DNA from 4 places in the Neobacillus sp. SRL179 genome. Region 4 is predicted to be linked to each of the others. Evidence: riboswitches for the same ligand, from Rfam matches in the RefSeq annotation. Region 4 holds a riboswitch; each other region holds the start of a gene.
What was found. Region 4 has a riboswitch for lysine ahead of AC4E8C_RS14375 (amino acid permease). Riboswitches for the same ligand answer to the same signal wherever they lie in the genome.
Positions count from the first base shown of each region.

Region 1: linked by a shared signal. The riboswitch ahead of AC4E8C_RS21355 (transporter substrate-binding domain-containing protein) and the one ahead of AC4E8C_RS14375 (amino acid permease) in region 4 are both predicted to bind lysine.
Region 2: linked by a shared signal. The riboswitch ahead of dapA (4-hydroxy-tetrahydrodipicolinate synthase) and the one ahead of AC4E8C_RS14375 (amino acid permease) in region 4 are both predicted to bind lysine.
Region 3: linked by a shared signal. The riboswitch ahead of AC4E8C_RS17845 (aspartate kinase) and the one ahead of AC4E8C_RS14375 (amino acid permease) in region 4 are both predicted to bind lysine.

Region 1 is NZ_OZ481792.1:4,337,433-4,342,101, forward strand. It holds gene AC4E8C_RS21345 (amino acid ABC transporter ATP-binding protein) at 1-326, opposite strand, end outside; gene AC4E8C_RS21350 (amino acid ABC transporter permease) at 350-1,087, opposite strand; gene AC4E8C_RS21355 (transporter substrate-binding domain-containing protein) at 1,151-1,987, opposite strand; lysine riboswitch at 2,096-2,277, opposite strand; gene AC4E8C_RS21360 (hypothetical protein) at 2,575-2,856, opposite strand; gene AC4E8C_RS21365 (2-hydroxyacid dehydrogenase) at 3,056-4,027, opposite strand; gene dgoD (galactonate dehydratase) at 4,183-4,669, opposite strand, start outside.
Region 2 is NZ_OZ481792.1:2,745,797-2,750,465, forward strand. It holds gene AC4E8C_RS13475 (MBL fold metallo-hydrolase) at 1-366, shown strand, start outside; gene AC4E8C_RS13480 (NUDIX hydrolase) at 342-1,022, opposite strand; lysine riboswitch at 1,225-1,404, shown strand; gene dapA (4-hydroxy-tetrahydrodipicolinate synthase) at 1,525-2,412, shown strand; gene AC4E8C_RS13490 (SDR family oxidoreductase) at 2,527-3,363, shown strand; gene AC4E8C_RS13495 (aldo/keto reductase) at 3,470-4,297, shown strand; gene AC4E8C_RS13500 (DUF2243 domain-containing protein) at 4,449-4,669, shown strand, end outside.
Region 3 is NZ_OZ481792.1:3,596,133-3,600,801, reverse strand. It holds gene uvrC (excinuclease ABC subunit UvrC) at 1-1,364, shown strand, start outside; lysine riboswitch at 1,430-1,607, shown strand; gene AC4E8C_RS17845 (aspartate kinase) at 1,765-2,979, shown strand; gene AC4E8C_RS17840 (YslB family protein) at 3,047-3,508, opposite strand; gene AC4E8C_RS17835 (succinate dehydrogenase cytochrome b558 subunit) at 3,922-4,533, shown strand; gene sdhA (succinate dehydrogenase flavoprotein subunit) at 4,586-4,669, shown strand, end outside.
Region 4 is NZ_OZ481792.1:2,932,280-2,936,948, reverse strand. It holds gene asnS (asparagine--tRNA ligase) at 1-419, shown strand, start outside; gene AC4E8C_RS14385 (hypothetical protein) at 476-649, opposite strand; gene AC4E8C_RS14380 (helix-turn-helix domain-containing protein) at 796-1,014, shown strand; gene AC4E8C_RS14375 (amino acid permease) at 1,100-2,578, opposite strand; lysine riboswitch at 2,724-2,913, opposite strand; gene AC4E8C_RS14370 (YitT family protein) at 3,122-3,934, shown strand; gene AC4E8C_RS14365 (nitroreductase family protein) at 4,104-4,669, shown strand, end outside.

The DNA of each region.
Region 1 (4,669 bases), 1.4 Mb from region 4:
AGCACTTTGACTTGCCCGACCACACAATTGTGGAGGACATTGTGATTATTAAATAGGTTAAATTGTTGGAATACCATGCCCATTTTTCGACGGTAAGTGAATAAATCATGCCGATCATCTAAAATATTTTCGCCATTATAGATAATTTGGCCGCCGCTTGGCTTTTCTAACAGATTGATACAGCGAAGAAGTGTCGATTTCCCAGAACCTGAAGAACCAATAATACTGACCACTTCTCCCTTCTTGACGGAGAAATCAATATCTCTTAACACTTCATGCGTTCCAAAGGATTTGTTTAAATGCTGAATATCAATGACTTTTTCCATACGATTTCCTCCTTCTTTGTCAGTTATTTCGTTACCTGTATGTCCTCTTCACCAAGCATCGTATAGTTGTCCGGGCCTTCTAATTTTCTTTCAAAATAAAGCAAAACTCTTGTAACAATAAACGTCATCACGAAATAAATGATACAAGCTACGAAAAATGATTCGAAATATCTAAAGTTGTTTCCAGCAACTGATTTAGTTAAGAAATACAACTCCGACACGGAAATCACATTCAGTACCGACGTATCCTTAATGTTAATAACAAATTGGTTTCCTGTTGCCGGTAAAATATTGCGGATCACCTGTGGCAGAACTACATTCATCATCGTTTGCAGATGATTCATCCCAATCGCCTGCGCTGCTTCGAATTGACCTTTATCAATCGAAACAATCCCGCCACGGACAATCTCCGCCATATAGGCGCCTGTATTAATCGAGACGACAATGATCGCTGCTGCAAAAACATTCATATCAATATTAAAAGCCAAGGCTGAACCATAATAAATGACCATCGCCTGAACAATCATCGGTGTTCCACGGAAAAACTCAATATAAATAGAAAGAATAACATTAACCACTTTAAGCAATACTTTTTTAGCTCCACGTTCCGGAACAGGTATCGTGCGGATCACCCCTGCTAGTAAACCAATGATGGCACCCAATATGGTTCCAATTAGGGCAATCACCAGCGTCATGCCAGCTCCGCGAAGGAACATCGGCCAATTTTCCGCGATAATTTTTACTATCCAATCAAAGCTCAACTTTCTCCCCCCTATTTCATCATAAAACCGACTGCAAAAAATACAGCCGGCTTCATGTCCTGATTATTTTGACGCTGGTTGATTCTTGATTGCCTCATCCATGATGTTTGTGCGTTCTTCTTCTGAGATTTCTTTTAAAATCCCATTGATCTTGTCTGTTAATTTACTATCCTTTTCAAGGCCGACCGCAATGGCGGTATCATCTTCTGATGTTTTAAATCCATCTGTAAATTCGACCATCGCAAATTTATCATTAGCAGATGAAGCACTGACTGCTTCAGGACGTTCAGATACGTATCCATCAATGATGCCGGATTCTAAGGCCACCCTCATCGCTGGGAAGTTGTCCATTGCTGTTGCTTTTGTTACTCCCTTGATTTGGTCAATCACGGAATAGTGGAAGGTATTTAATTGTGCGGTCACTTTTGCTCCCTTGAAATCTTGGATCGAAGTAGCACCGTCGTACTTGCCGCCTTTTTTAACCACCATCACTAAATTGGATTTATAATAGTTGTCCGAGAAGTCGATTGTTTTCTTCCGTTCTGCTGTTGGTGACATCCCGGCGATAATTGCATCAATTTTACCTGAAGTTAACGCTGGAACAAGGCCATCCCATTCGGTTTTCACAATAACTAATTCTTTCCCTAAACCATCGGCAATTTTTTTAGCGACTTCCACATCATAACCACCTGCATATTGTGAAGTGCCTTTGATTTTCACCGCTCCATTAGAGTCATCATTCTGAGTCCAGTTAAACGGGGCATATCCTGCTTCGAGACCTACCTTAAATGTATTGTCATCCGATGCGCCAGAAGCTGTCTTCGTACTTGTCCCGCATCCGGCCAATAGAATAATAGCTGAAAGCAATGTGACTACAAATAATGATGCCTTTTTCCTCATGTTCATTCTCCTCCTATTTGGTTAGAGCTAAAGTACAACAAAAAACGACCTTGAGATAAACTCAAGGTCGCAATATGTATAAGTTGCCCTAAAGTCCTCCCTTATCCCGAATGAGATAGCACAACTCAATAAACTGGGTCGTTTATTGAGACAGTCCTGCAATTCTTCACTGCAGACCCAGCATGTAATACTGAGAATATTACAAACTTCGGCGATACTTCCTTCTCCCTAGCATCATGGCTTCTCAAACTCCACTAAGGACTGTTAACTACCGCGCCTCTACCTCACTGAAAAAAAGTGAGGTTACTATTAAATTATATTATTAGGCTACATCAAATTGAGAATTCTGTCAATGTTCTTAATTTTTCAGCATGTTATTTCATCTAATTTTCATTGTTAAGTAGTTTTACGATTTGTCCATCTTTAATTCCATGTTTTTGAACGCTGCCGCTCTATCTCAAACTACTCATTTTCTTAAACAATAAAAACACCCCCGCCATCTAAGCGAAGCGGAGGAGGAAAATGAACTGAAGTTGAACTTCTATCTAGTCTTTTTTTTATCGAACAACTTGTTTTTGCTCAGATGATTAATTTGTAACTAACACGCCATCAGTCACCAATTCACTAGGAAGTTCGGTGAATTTCTGCGCTTCAATTAATAACTCTTGACGCTTGGCAAATAGACTTGGGCAATTCGGCTTAAAGCAGCAAGGGCATGTGTCCATAATTCCAATATTATATGCTTTAACATGTTGATCTTCTACTCGGCAATATAACATCGCTTTATGAGTATCAGAGAATGTTAGCAGGATATTAAAGGTTGAGTTCTCAAGGTCAACATTTTGTACTTTTGCATTTGCTAGTTGCATCGTGTTCACTCCAGTTCTAATAGATTTTTTTTGCTTACGAAACATTATAGCAAATATCTATTCTGCTAGTCTATCACCTGCGCGTTAATCCAGAATTTAACGAAAAGGGGATCGACAATAAGAAAAGAGAAGAAACTAGTAGTTCTTCTCTTACATATATTATTGCTACTTAAGAAGGGTATGACCCCTGTTCCACACCTCACCGCAGTTCCGGCACAACGTTCTCTGGCATGTTTCCAGTAACGCCTGCGACAAGGTTTTCGGCTGCTTTCATGGCCATATCGAATCGAGTTTTATCTGTTGCGGAGCCGATATGCGGAAGCACGACGACGTTGTCCATTTTCAAGAGAGGATTGTCTTTTTCGACAGGCTCAACCTCAAACACATCCAAGCCGGCTCCAGAAATTTTTCCTTCTTGCAGCGCTCGAATGAGGGCCTTTTCATCTACTACTGATCCCCGTGAACAATTAATAAAAATAGCATTTGATTTCATCCGATTGAACTGTTCTTCCCCCATAAAGTGGTAGGTAGAATCATTCAATGGCACCATCACTAACACGAAATCAGCCCGCTCTAATAGATCATTCACTTCACTGTATTCAATCCCGTATTGTTCCTCCAACTGAGGCTTTCTGCTGTTACTGTTATACAAGACATTCATTTCAAAGCCAAGTGAAGCTCTTCTTGCCACCTTCTCACCGATCCGCCCCATGCCAATGATTCCTAATGTCGCATGGTGAACATCCTGGCCATAGAAGTAGGTTTCATGAATGGACTTTTCCCACTTGCCAGCCTTCACGAAATGATTAAATTCAGGAATCCTTCGTGACGTTGATAAAATTAATCCAAAAACCAGGTCAGCCACAGCCTCATCAAGAACATAAGGGGTGTGTGTACCGATGACACCGCGTTCCTTCATCGCTTCAATATCAAAGGCATCATACCCAACGGCAATGTTGCTGACAATTTTTAAATGAGGCGCTTTTTCTAAAAATTCCTTCGTAATGACGCCCTTAGGTGTCATCAGACCTTCCACATCCGCCACTTCCTTCAGGAGCAAATCCGCTGGGATTGGTTCCTTCTGGTCCCACATCCTGTAATCACAATAGCGGGCAATATACTCCTCAACCTCTTTAGGAATACGCTTGGCAATAAAAACTTTCGGTTTCAATTTAAAGTCCCCCTCGTCCGAGATTCACAGCTGGCAGATATTGTTTCGCAGGCTTACCTCATCTGGTTCACACTCATCCATAAAAGATAACCTTCGGTGCAGTGCTCCAGCCCTGTACAAACCAATCAGCCTCTTCACCCTATTTTCCTACAATTTTACCATTCTGCAATACTTCCATCCTTATGCCGCCAAACAGGATTTTTCCAGTCATGGCTTATTTCAGCTTGTTTTCGAACGAATTCTTCATCGATTTCAATTCCTAACCCCGCACCTTGCGGAATTCCGACATACCCATCTTTATACTCAAACACGGACGGATCCTTGATATAATCCAATAGGTCACTGCCTTGATTATAATGAATGCCCAAACTTTGCTCCTGAATAAAAGCATTATGGGCAGTGGCATCAACTTGAAGACATGCAGCTAGAGCAATCGGTCCTAAAGGACAATGCGGAGCGAGTGCTACATCATAGGCTTCAGCCATTGAAGCAATTTTTTTACATTCAGTAATCCCGCCTGCATGGGATAAATCAGGCTGAATGATATCGACAGAACCTTCTGCTAGAACAGACTTAAAGTCCCAGCGTGAAAACATCCGCTCCCCTGTCGCAATCGGGATCGTCGTATGCTGCGCAATTTCT
Region 2 (4,669 bases), 190 kb from region 4:
GGGACATCATGGATAGGACCCCCAGATGGCGATATGTCAGACTATATTGCCACGTTACAAAGGTTAAAACAATTAAATTTAAGTAAAATAGGTCCTGGGCATGGCGAATGGGTAGATAATCCTTATGAACACATTGATTTTGTTTTAAATAGAAGATATTTCCGTGAAAACCAAATCAAATCGTTGTTAAGCGAGCATGAAAAGATAACTGTTTCCGATTTAACAAACATCATTTATGACAATCTCCCCCACCCCAATGTTTTTGAAGTTGCTAAACGGACAACTGAGGCACACTTAATCAAATTAATAAAAGACGGAATTGTATCAAAGCAGGATTCCTATTACTCTCTCAGATCTTTAATATAATCAGCAAAAATAAACTCGGGCATATTCAACTGACCGCCCTTTTGATAGTTAATAATCGTTTTCAATGTATGAATGGTTGGCGGAGCCAGTGATATGTCGCCTTGCTTATAAGCATTCAAGGCATCAGCAGGGTCCATCCAACATGCTTCACTGATTTCATTTGGATCTGGTTTGGGTGTTTGCCCTTTTGGAAGATACGAGAGAAAAAAACGGGTATCAAATCTTATTCGACTAATATCCGGTGTGACGATTTGTCCAATATAAGCTAAGCTTTCAAGAGGAAATTGGAGTTCTTCCTTTTGTAATAGCTGTAAAAATGAAATCTCCCGATTGATTAGGAGACGGCGGTATTCCATTTCTACTTTTTCATCCAAATGAACGGGTGTGCCGTCTTTTTTCTTACAAATTAAAACACCCACTTCTTCAAATAGTTCTCTTGCAGCAGCGACATAATGCCCAATTGTAAAAGAGTCATTTCTTTTTCCAGTAATAAATTTGTTGTTAGCTTGAATGTCATCAGTAGAATCTACCGCTCCCCCCGGGAAAACATAATATCCACCCATAAATTTCATTGTGTCAGGTCTTTTTGTCATATAAACTTTGGATAAATGATCCATTAAAACAACTGTGGATGCTGGCCTAGGAATAGAATTCATTTTATTTCCCACCCTCTTATTTTTTTCGGAAATGTAAATATTATTTTAATTAATATTCAACTTTCACTTCACGATTCCCTTCCTTGTAATTCCTTAAACTTATTTTACTCAACTAAAACATATTGCATTTCACTTGAATCCACGTGAATTTTCTGTTATATTAACTAACAATTACATAATCTCTTACTTCAATACCTTTTGAAGTGAGGATAGAGGCGCAAAAACCATTAGTACACAATTTGAGGAAAATGAGTTCCTATGATAATTGTCGAAAGGGGAATTTGCCGAAGCTTTAAGAATCTCATTGGACTTGAAGCTGGTTCTGTTGTTGAATAAGCACAGAATTGTCATATAGGAAACTATATGGAGGGCTATCTCACGCATAGGAACTTTTTATTTTTGTTTCTACAGCAGCAGCGAACCCTCGTTGCTGCTTTTTTGCGTTGATTCTACATTGGCCTTTCCCACTTATTTTGTAAAAATAATTTTAAGGGTGATAATAATGAATTTTGGCCAACTTTTAACAGCAATGGTTACACCATTTGATCAAAATGGTGAGATGGATTTTAGCGCAACAAAAACACTTGTCAATTATTTAATTGCCAATGGATCTGATGGATTGGTGGTATCTGGAACAACTGGGGAATCCCCTGCCCTATCAATAGAAGAAAAAGTTGCATTATTTAAATTTGTTGTAGAGGAAGTAGCTGGCCGAGTTCCAGTCATCGCTGGCACTGGCTCCAATAATACAAGAGCTTCCATCAAGTTAACTCGTCTTGCCGAAGAGGCTGGTGTGGACGGCATCTTGCTTGTAGTCCCATATTATAACAAACCATCTCAAGAAGGATTATATCAACATTTTAAAGCAATAGCGGAATCAACTACCTTACCGGTCATTCTCTATAATATTCCCGGACGGTGTGTGGTCGATTTATCCGTGGAAACCGTAGTTTGTCTTTCACAAGTTCCAAATATTGTCTCAATAAAAGAAGCAAGTGGTAACTTAGATGCTATGGCCCAAATCATTAGCCAAACTCCAGACAATTTCACCTTGTATAGCGGTGATGATGGATTAACATTACCTGTTTTAGCTATTGGCGGCACTGGTGTCATTTCGGTTGCATCCCATATTATCGGAAACGAAATGCAGGCAATGATTACGAACTTTAAAAATGGTCAAATACAGGAAGCTGCAATTGCGCATCGCCGTCTTCTCCCACTTATGAAAGGCTTATTTGCTGCACCTAACCCAACTCCAGTTAAAGAAGCCTTAAACATGTCTGGGATTCACGTTGGTGGTGTCCGCTTACCATTGGTACCTTTAAATGAAGAAGAAAAGTTAGTCCTGCAAAAGCTTCTGCCTGCTAGCAAAAGCGCAACAATCCTATAATTCAAAAAAGCTGTCTTTCCCAGAAAGGAATGGGTTTGGGCAGCCTTTTTTATGATGCTTGCTTAAAGTGAATGAAGACTTTTACAAAGAGAAAAAAAATAAAAGGAGAAATAAATGAGCAGGAAAACAGCGATTGTAACCGGTTCTTCCAGTGGCTTTGGATTATTATGTGTCATTGAACTTGCTTTGAAAGGATTTACGGTTATTGCCACAATGAGGGACACTAAAAAAGCCAACTCATTGCTTACTTATGCAAAAGAGAAAAAAGTGGAGGAGCGGATTCAGGTCTTACCACTAGACGTTACTTCATCCGAATCCATTGATTCCATAAAAACTAGGTTCTCTGCTTATTCTTCGATTGATGTGCTTATTAATAATGCTGGTTTTGCGCTGGGAGGTTTTAGTGAAGAGCTTTCTATTGGTGACTATCGATATCAATTTGAAACTAACTTTTTCGGGATTATTGCTGTGACAAACGCAGTCCTTCCATATATGAGAACACAGGGACATGGTCGAATTATCAATATCAGCAGTATAAGTGGAAGAATTGGATTTCCCGGATTATCTGCCTATACGGCGTCAAAGCATGCACTGGAAGGATATAGCGAAAGCTTAAGGCTCGAGGTTAAACCATTTGGAATTGATGTTTCCTTAATCGAACCTGGTTCCTATCAAACGAATATCTGGGCCACTGTTGACCAAATGGAAATAAATGCTGATTCCCCGTACCTTCCATATATGAAAAGTTTACTTAAAGAAGTGGAAGAGGGAAAAGCAGCACATGGTGATCCTAAAGATGTAGCGCGACTCGCAGCACATGTTGCTTCACAATCTGCATCCCCCGACCTCCGCTACCCAATCGGAAAGGGTGTAAAAACCAGCCTTTTTCTAAAAAATACTTTGCCATGGAAAATGATTGAATCAGTGATAGAAAAAAAACTGAGACATTAACAATGTTTGGAAAATATTTAGAAAATAAATACAATCAAATCAATTGCACCCACCTCAATGAAGGGGCTATACTTACTTTGTATGAATCAATAAGGAGGAGATGGGAATGAATAACTTACAATCTTCAACAACCCTACATAATGGCGTCAAAATGCCTTGGTTTGGCCTAGGTGTATATAAAGTGCAAGAAGGTGATGAAGCACTTCTCTCCGTAAAATCAGCAATTAAAGCAGGTTATAAAGCTATTGATACCGCTGCCCTTTATCAAAACGAAGAAAGTGTCGGTCAAGCAATCAAGGAATCTGGAGTTCCTCGTGAAGAGCTATTTATTACAACAAAAGTTTGGAATTCTGATCAACGTGAAGATAAAGTCTTAGAAGCATTCGAAACAAGCTTAAAGAAACTCGGACTTGAGTATATTGACTTATACTTAATTCACTGGCCTGTTGAAGGAAAGTATAAACAAGCTTGGAAAATTCTCGAAAACCTATATAAAGAAGGTCGTGTTCGTGCGATAGGCGTCAGCAATTTCCAAATTCATCATTTAGAAGACTTATTGTCTAGTGCAGAAATTAAACCAATGGTCAATCAAGTAGAATTACATCCATTATTGGCTCAAACTGAGCTTCGAGAGTATTGCAAGAAACAGCAAATCCAAATGGAAGCATGGGCTCCTTTAGGTCAAGGAAGACTGTTAGCGCACCCAGCTCTAATAGAAATCGGAGAGCGTTACAATAAAACAACAGCCCAAGTTATTTTACGATGGGATCTGCAAAATGAAATTGTCACGATTCCGAAATCTGTTAAAGAAAGCCGGATTATAGAAAATGCAAATATCTTTGATTTTGAGTTAACGGCTGATGAAATTCAAAAAATTAACTCTCTAAATGAAAATAAACGATTTGGTGCCGATCCAGATAATTTTAATTTTTAATAAAAACAGAAACTGCCCTAGGTAAAAAAAGGGCAGTTTTTGTTTTTATCGAGACCAAACATTCAAATTCGAATGTTTACTACTGTATATGATTACTCCTCTTCAAAAATGGGAAAGGTGAAGAATATCCTAGATACGAAGGTGAAGCAATTTGACTAGTACTTCCCATCAAAAAAATAATTCAAACACTACAAACGCTTATCAGAATAAGCTAAATATTTGGTCTGGCATTCTATTTGGAATAGGGTTGGTCGCCTTTATTGATGAAGCTGTTTTTCATCAACTGCTACATTGGCATCATTTCTATGATAAATCCACCACCGCAATTGGATTGGTATCTGATGGACTTTTCCACGCGTTTATCTGGTTTTC
Region 3 (4,669 bases), 660 kb from region 4:
CAAAAAAATTGCTTGACCGGATTTATCCGTTACGCAAGTGCTCGACATTACCAGACCGTGTCTGCTTGTATTATCATTTAGGTCAATGCTTGGCGCCTTGTGTGAATGAAGTGAGTGAAGAACAGTACAAACAAATGACCGATGAAATAAGCCGTTTTTTAAATGGCGGCTACAAGGAAATCAAAAAAGAACTTACCGAAAGAATGACTGCTGCGTCTGAAGAATTGGATTTTGAACGTGCCAAAGAATACCGCGATCGAATTGTTCATATTGAGACAATTATGGAAAAGCAAAAGATCACCATGACAGATTTTACAGACAGAGATGTCTTTGGGTATGCGGTCGATAAAGGCTGGATGTGTGTACAGGTCTTTTTTGTCCGTCAAGGGAAGTTGATTGAGCGGGATGTATCCATGTTCCCCATTTACAATGAGCCAGAGGAAGAAATATTAACATTCCTTGGTCAATTTTATACAAAAACAGAGCACTTCAAGCCTAAAGAAATTCTGATTCAAGATGAAGTCGATCTTCATTTGGCTGAACAACTGCTGGAAGTAAAAGTATTGCAGCCGCAGCGGGGTCAAAAAAAGGATCTTGTCAAAATGGCGATTAAAAATGCGAAGATTGCCTTGAATGAAAAGTTTTCTTTGATTGAAAAAGACGAAGAGAGAACCATTAAGGCAATAGAAAACCTTGGTGAGCTTCTTGGTATTTATACTCCGCACCGGATTGAATCATTTGATAACTCCAATATTCAAGGGACTGATCCTGTTTCGGCTATGGTTGTATTTATTGACGGTAAGGCAAATAAACGAGAATATCGGAAATACAAGATTAAGTCTGTTAAAGGCCCTGATGATTACGAATCGATGCGAGAGGTAACTAGAAGAAGATATTCACGGGCGTTGAAGGAGAACCTGCCACTGCCAGATTTAATCATTATTGATGGTGGTAAAGGTCATGTGGAGGCAGTTCGAGATGTTTTAGAAAATGAACTTGGGTTGGATATCCCGCTCTCAGGTCTTGTAAAAGATGAAAAACACCGGACCTCCCAGCTTCTTTATGGAAACCCGTTGCAAATTGTTCCTTTAGCAAGGAACAGTCAGGAGTTTTACCTGCTACAGCGAATCCAAGATGAAGTTCACCGGTTTGCGATTACCTTCCATCGTCAAATTCGGGGAAAAAGTGCGTTCCAATCCTTGCTTGATGATATTCCAGGCATTGGTGAAAAACGCAAAAAGTTATTATTGAAACAGTTTGGCTCAGTGAAGAAAATGAAGGAAGCTAGTATAGAAGAATTTACTGGTTTAGGTATTCCGTTAAATGTAGCAGAGGAATTAATCGATAAACTTCATTCAGAATGATTGTCAAGAAAAAAAGTCCATGCTATAATAAATGAAAATTTAAATCTATCACTTTATAGTACTAAAGTGTAGGTAGAGGTGCGAGCTTCAATAGTAGTGGTTCTGAGAAGGATGAGCTTCAAGGAAGAATCATGAAAGGGAATGTTCGCCGAAGTAAAGAAGGTCTCATTTCTTTCTTTGCTGGTTCTGTATTGAACAAATCCAGAATTGTCAAGACCTGTGTCTTGGAGAGCTATCTTACGTTGTTTGTACAGGAATTTATTTCTTCGTGTTCAAAAAGCAATGAGATGCCCTTCTCATTGCTTTTTTTATTGGTAGGGAATGCATCCTTTTTTAAAGTAAACTAAACGTAAAAGCTTGTGCAGGTAATTTTCTAAAGAATTCGAAAGTAGGGGAAAAGATGGGTTTAGTTGTTCAAAAATTTGGAGGAACCTCAGTTGGCAGTGTAGAACGAATCCTAAATGTCGCACAATGTGTAAAAGAGGAAACACAAAGAGGCAATAATGTGGTGGTTGTTGTTTCCGCAATGGGAAAATCGACCGATCAGCTTGTAAGTTTAGCTAATGAAATTTCCAGCCAGCCGAGCAAACGCGAAATGGATATGCTCCTCTCAACCGGAGAGCAGGTGACCATTGCGTTATTGTCTATCGCCTTAAACCAACAAGGGCTAAGTGCTGTTTCCTATACTGGCTGGCAAGCGGGGATCATTACAGAACCGGTCCATGGCAATGCCCGAATTGCTCAAATAAAAACGGAAGCGATTCAAGCGCAGCTCTCCGAAGGTAAGGTTGTCATTGTGGCTGGATTCCAAGGAATTACTGAGAATGGGGAGATTACCACACTTGGACGGGGTGGTTCAGATACAACAGCAGTGGCTTTAACTGCTGCCTTACATGCGGATAAGTGTGATATTTATACAGATGTAACTGGAGTTTTCACAACGGATCCAAGATATGTTAAAGCAGCACGCAAATTACAATCCGTTTCATACGACGAAATGCTCGAACTTGCTAATTTAGGTGCTGGGGTGCTGCATCCTCGAGCAGTGGAGTATGCAAAAAATTATCAAGTAAAGCTTGGTGTCAGATCAAGCATGGTGAAAGAAGAAGGAACAGTCATAGAGGGGGAAGCAACAATGGAGCAAAATTTAGTTGTCCGTGGTGTGGCATTTGAAGATGAAATTACTAAGGTTTCCATCTTAGGACTAACAGACTCATTAACAAGTTTATCAACCATTTTTACTACATTGGCACAAAATCATCTTAACGTCGATATTATTATTCAAAGCACTACGGAGGGCGGCACTGCTAACCTGTCATTCTCCATCCACACAAATGATTTAATGGAAACATTAAAAGTACTAGAGGATAACAAAACGGCACTAGGTTATGAACAGTTAGATGCTGAAAATAAATTAGCTAAGGTCTCCATTGTGGGTTCAGGAATGATCTCCAATCCAGGAGTAGCGGCTAAAATGTTTGAAGTATTAGCCAATAACAATATCCAAATCAAAATGGTCAGTACTTCGGAAATAAAAGTATCTGTCGTTGTCGAAGAAAAAAACATGCTAAAAGCTGTAGAAACACTACACGAAGCATTTGAACTAGGACAATAGCAAATAAGGTGTCAGGCACCGTTGGTGCCTGACACCCTATTTACCATAATGAACGTGAAATGCTTCATTACCCCTTTTTAATTGGGTCTTTTGTGTCCCATTTGACCGTGAATTGAACTTTATTTGACTTTTTGACGGGGTGCTCAAATGCTTCAGTGCTCGCTTCTTTTAGAAATTCAATTTGCTGTGCAAGGAAACCGGCTTCGAGCTGGAAAAAGTGCTCCGCTTTTGATTTTACACGCGAGACAATAAGAGGACTAGTTAATTCTATCTCCATTTCATTTTTGGTTTCCTTTACTAATTCAAGTTGACCCCAAGATGCAGTGTTAAAAAACTCAGCTACTTGAGTGATATCTGTGAAAGGAAATTTCCGGGCTAGACGCTTTCCTGCCCAATATAATATTTCGGGTGCATCTTTTCCAAGAATTTCGGGCAAAAGGATTTCTCTGATCAGTTCATATCCGAAAATGGATATGGTTCTTGGTTCAGCTTCATTCATATTCAGATTAACGGCTGTACTTTCTTTCACATGTTTCCCCTCTTTCTATCATTCTATTATATACAATTTTATGGATGTTTCAGTATAAAAACCAATGTTATTGTGCAATATCTAAATTATTTTTAATCATAATTATGATTACCTAAAAAGTGAAATAATCAACAGTTAGATGTTGGTAATTTCATGAGAATTTATGGATGTTTTCTCGGTGAGAACTAATGGAATTGATTTGTCAATCGACTTTAGTATAATATCAATATATTTTAAAAATTTTCTTTTTTTAATAAAGTTTGTGTATACGTTTTCTTGACGCTCTAGTTTGATGGGAGTAAAATGGACATGTCACATAATTGTCACAGTGATAATAGGTTAAGAATCTTTACGGGGAATTTAAGAGAAGAAGCTTAACTTTACTTTTTTAAAATTTAAAGGGGGGTAAAATAATGGCGGGTAATCGAGAGTTTGTAAATCGCAGATTGCATTCATTGCTGGGAGTTATTCCAATTGGTTTGTTCCTGATTCAGCACCTTGTAGTCAACCATTTTATCACAGGAGGACCAGATTCCTTCAATAAAGCTGCAGGCTTTATGGGAAATCTTCCATTTCGTATTGTCTTGGAAACTGTAATTATCTTTTTACCATTGTTATACCATGCAATCTATGGACTTTATATCGCTTTTACTGGCAGCAGCAATGTTAATAGGTTCGGAACCTACAGAAACTGGATGTATTTAATTCAACGAATCACAGGCGTAATCACCTTGATTTTTATTGCGTGGCATGTTTGGGAGACGCGTGTGGCCGCTGCATTTGGTACCGAGGTAAACTATGAAATGATGCATGATATTCTATCATCACCATTTATGTTTGTATTCTATTTAGTTGGTATTCTATCTGCGATTTTCCATTTTGCTAATGGATTATGGTCATTCCTAGTCAGCTGGGGTATCACTGTGACACCTCGTTCACAAGTTATTTCTACATATGTAACGATCGGTATTTTCGTGGTTCTAGCTTTTATCAGCGTACAAACTTTGGTTGCATTTGTTTCATAAGAGGTCGAGTTTGGAAAAAATATTGTAATTGGATTGAGGGAGTGAGTCACGAATGGGTAAAGGTAAAGTGATTGTAGTCGGCGGCGGCTTAGCTGGCTTAATGGCTACCATCAAAGTTGCAGAAGAAGGAACACCG
Region 4 (4,669 bases):
CCTATCCGGTTGAATGGGGGCTTGACTTGCAAACAGAACATGAACGATATTTATGCGAAAAGGTTTTTAAACGTCCAGTTTTTGTTACGGATTATCCAAAAGAAATTAAAGCATTCTATATGCGTTTAAATGAAGACAATAAAACGGTTGCGGCTACTGATTTACTTGTACCTGGAATAGGGGAATTGATTGGTGGAAGTCAGCGTGAAGAGCGAGAAGAAGTACTTGCTGGAAAGATTAAAGACCTTGGCATGAATGAGGAAGACTATTGGTGGTATCTTGAATTAAGAAAATACGGTGGTACGAAACATTCTGGCTACGGTCTAGGTTTTGAACGGTTAATTATGTACTTGACTGGAATGACAAACATTAGAGATGTGATTCCATTTCCAAGAACAACCGGTAATGCCGAATTTTAAAAGCAAAAAAGATCCATTCAAGCGAATGGGTCTTTTTGATGTTTCTACCTTTTAATTTAAGAATCTTGAAGTTCCTCTTCGAAAAAAAATGTACCAGGGTGTTCTTTTACGATATATGAATATCTTTTCATATTTTTTACATATTGCCATTTTAAAATGGTGACAACTTCACCTGTTTCAATGATGTTTACTGTTTGACCACTATTATACCGATTATTTGAGTTTTTCAATTTTAACACCCCTTTTACTATTCCCTTTTAAGTATAACACAAATTTTATTCTTTAATCGTGCGCAAGATTGTAAAGACAGAATACCGCCTTTCGGCTTTCCATTATAATGTACCTATGGTATACTTTACAAAAGCGAGGTGTCATTTTGACAAATTATAAAGCAAAAAGAAGTAACCTCAAAGATCTCTTATTAAAAGAAGGTATGAATTTGGATAGCTTGGAAAGGAATACAAATATTCCAAGGGAACAACTTGATGAATATTTATCCAAAAAGGTGATGAGCCTAAATACGGCGATGACCATTTCCAAGGAATTAAACTGTAAGATTGAAGATTTATATGTGTGGACAACGAAGGAAGCCTAAAGTATACCTGTTAAAAAAAAAAAAATAGACCCAGCAGGGTCTGTTTTTTTTGTTTATATAAAAATCTAAGATTGGTCGAGGAAAATTAAACGGTTAAGTCACATTTATCTAGAGGGATTACCTTTGTCTTTCTCGTGAATTTATACCCAAGCCATAAAATAAGAAATAATGGCAAACCAATATAGGAAACTAATACACTATTCCAATCAATATGGTTACCCATAAAGGCAGAGTAATTTTGTCCTAGAATAACAAACCCACAAACAAGAAAGGCAAAAACTGGTCCAAGGGGGAAGAATTTTGATTTATATGGTAGTAAATTTAAATCCTTACCTTGTGCAACATAAGCTCTTCGGAAACGATAGTGACAAATGGCAATTCCAAGCCATGCGATAAAGCCTGACATACCCGAAGCATTTAAAAGCCATACATAAACGACACCATCTCCAAAGAAAGATGCTAAAAATGCTAGGGTTCCAACTAAGGTTGTCGCGATTAACGCATTGACTGGGACACCATTTTTATTTAGTTTACCAAGAAATTTTGGAGCCTTGCCTTGTCGGGCTAGATCCCAAAGCATTCGTGTAGAAGCATACATCCCTGAGTTTCCTGCCGATAATACAGCTGTTAAAATAACAGCATTCATGACAGATGCAGCGAATGCAATTCCTGCTTTTTGAAAAACGAGTGTGAATGGGCTGACGGAAACATCGCCATTGGCCAAGTTCTCGTTTGTATAAGGAATGAGAAGTCCGATTACTAAAATGGCTAAAACATAAAATAAAAGAATTCGCCAAAATACTGATTTTACTGCACGGGGAATAGATTTTCCTGGGTCGTCTGTTTCGCCGGCCGCAACGCCTAATAGCTCGGTCCCTTGGAATGAGAAACCTGCAGCCATAAAGATTCCTAGCATAGCCATAAAACCACCATGGAACGGAGCGTCACCAACTGTAAAGTTAGAGAATCCGATGGTGTGGTCTCCCATAATTCCAAAAATCATTAAAGTACCGGTAACAATAAAAATAACAACTGTTACTACTTTAATAAGAGAAAACCAATATTCAGCTTCGCCAAATCCTTTTACAGATAGATAATTTAATAAGAACATGATAACCAAAAAGATACTGCTCCATACTAATGAAGGGGTATCAGGAAACCAAAACTTCATAATCATGGTTACAGCTGCTAATTCCGCAGCAATTGTAATTGCCCAGTTATACCAGTAGTTCCAGCCAAGAGCGAAACCCAGGGCAGGATCGACAAACTTTGTAGCATACGTACTAAAGCTACCGGCGACTGGCATGTAGGCTCCCATTTCTGCTAAACTTTGCATTAAAAAGTAAACCATTATCCCAATGACGAGATAAGAAAGAATGGCACCGCCAGGTCCCGCGGAATGAATCGCTCCGCCGCTAGCAAGGAAAAGTCCAGTTCCTATTGTCCCGCCAAGAGAAATCATTGTTAGGTGCCGTGATTTTAGACTACGTTTTAATTCGGTATTTTCTTTATTAGGTGTTTGCCCATCTGTATATTCAAGGGGTCTTGCTGATTGTGATTGCATTAAGATTACTCCTTTTTCTTTTGAAGTGCTGCCCTAGTTGATGACAGAAGAAAGCTAATGTTTTCTAATTCGAGAAGGAGTGTTGGAATAAAAAATACCATCGAAGTAGAATCGATGGCATTGGTAATACCCCGCATCATACCTTCCGAAAGATAGCTCAACACGCTGGACTGGTAAGGTCAAACGTGACAGTTCTGTTCCTATTCGAATACAGACCCAGCGTACTCTTATAGAGAAAAAAGTACGCTTCGGCAGTTTTTCCTTTCATACGGAGTCTGGGATGTCTCTTCATCTCATCCGTATTACTAATAAAAACCGCGACCTCTACCTCATCGGTTTGATGAGGATTTAAACTATAAATTTATTATAGTACTAAAATATAATAATGACCGCTCAGTTGTCAATGGAATATTTACCAAAGGAATTAAAAATAGATTAGTCTGATAATTTATTCTATTGGCAAAAAACTATTAAGTTTACTTTAATTTAATGAATTTAGTATGATTTTAAAATAGTAAAGTGCAGGTAAGGAGGATTTTTACCATGCAATTAATCGGTGTTTTTTTAGGATCTCTAATCGTTGTAGGAGCATTTAATTTTTTCTTGATCCCTCATGAGGTGTTAAGCAGTGGATTAAGTGGTATTTCCATTTTGCTAGGGATGATTACTCCTCTTAATACAGGGTTAGCTAACCTCCTATTGAATTTACCTTTAATTATTCTTGGTTATAAGATGTTGGGGAAAAAGTTCATCATGAATACCATATTTTCTGTGTTGATCATTTCTGTAGGTCTTTATGTGGTGCCAATCATACCATTAGCCAATGATACCATTCTTTCATCAATTTTTGGGGGAGCCCTAACTGGTCTTGGGGTTGGACTTGTCTTTCGTTCATCAGGTTCGACAGGTGGTTTTGATATTATTGGCATGATTGTTTCCAGGAAAAAGGATTTTCCTATCGGAGTATTACTTTCTGGAATGAATGCTTTAGTCATTATTATTAGTGGTTTCCTTTTTAATTGGGATGCGGCACTAAATACTTTAGTTTCGATTTATGTAACCGGTAAGGTAGTGGATACGATCTATACAGACCACGCCAAATTAACGTTAATGATTATTACGGATAAAGGGGAAGAAATGCGGGCCCATTTGCTGAATAATCTGTATCGTGGGCTTACAATTATGGATGGAGTGGGCGGGTATTCCAATGACAAACGCAGCGTATTAGTTACGGTCATCTCACGATACGAATTAAATGAGGTGAAAAACCTTATCGGAGACGTAGATGCTTGTGCTTTTGTTAATATTACAGAAACAATTGAAGTAATGGGGCTGTTTCACAGGCCAAGCCCATAATAATACCAAGAGGCGTTCACTTTTTAAGTGGACGCCATTTATTATTATTTATACGGTCTTTTTATAAAATTTTAACAAATTCAATTTGCTTGACTGTACGAATCTACAATAGTAAGATAATCAAACTAACTTACTTTTTGTAAGTATTTTTAATCAAGGAGGATCATTCATGCATTCAGTGTTAAATAAAAGCTTATCTGATGTAATAAAAGAACGTCACTCTGTTAGAAAATATGATTCAACCTATATTATCTCAAAAGAAGAGATTGAAAATATAATAAAAGAGGCGACATCCGCTCCGTCTTCAAGTAACCTTCAACCATGGCGCTTTATGGTGTTTCAAGACGAACAAACAAAAAAAGAGCTTAGAGCGATTGCTTTCAATCAAGAACAGGTTGAAACAGCATCCGCAGTAATTGCCGTATTAGGCGATAAAGAAATGTATAATAGTATTGAGAAGGTTTACCACAGTGCACACGAAGCTGGTTTTATGGATGAAGCAAATATGGAGCGATTAATCGCTAGTGCACAAAATACGTATCCTAAAGCCCCTGAAGAGATGCGAAAAAACATTGCTGCTTTTGATGCGGGTCTTGTTTCAATGCAGTTAATGCTATTAGCTAAGGATAGAGGTTATGATACAGTCCCAATGGGAGGATTTGATAAAAAACAATTTATTGAAAAATTTAATGTGTCAGAGAGATTTTTCCCAATTGTTTTAATTCCCCTAGGCAA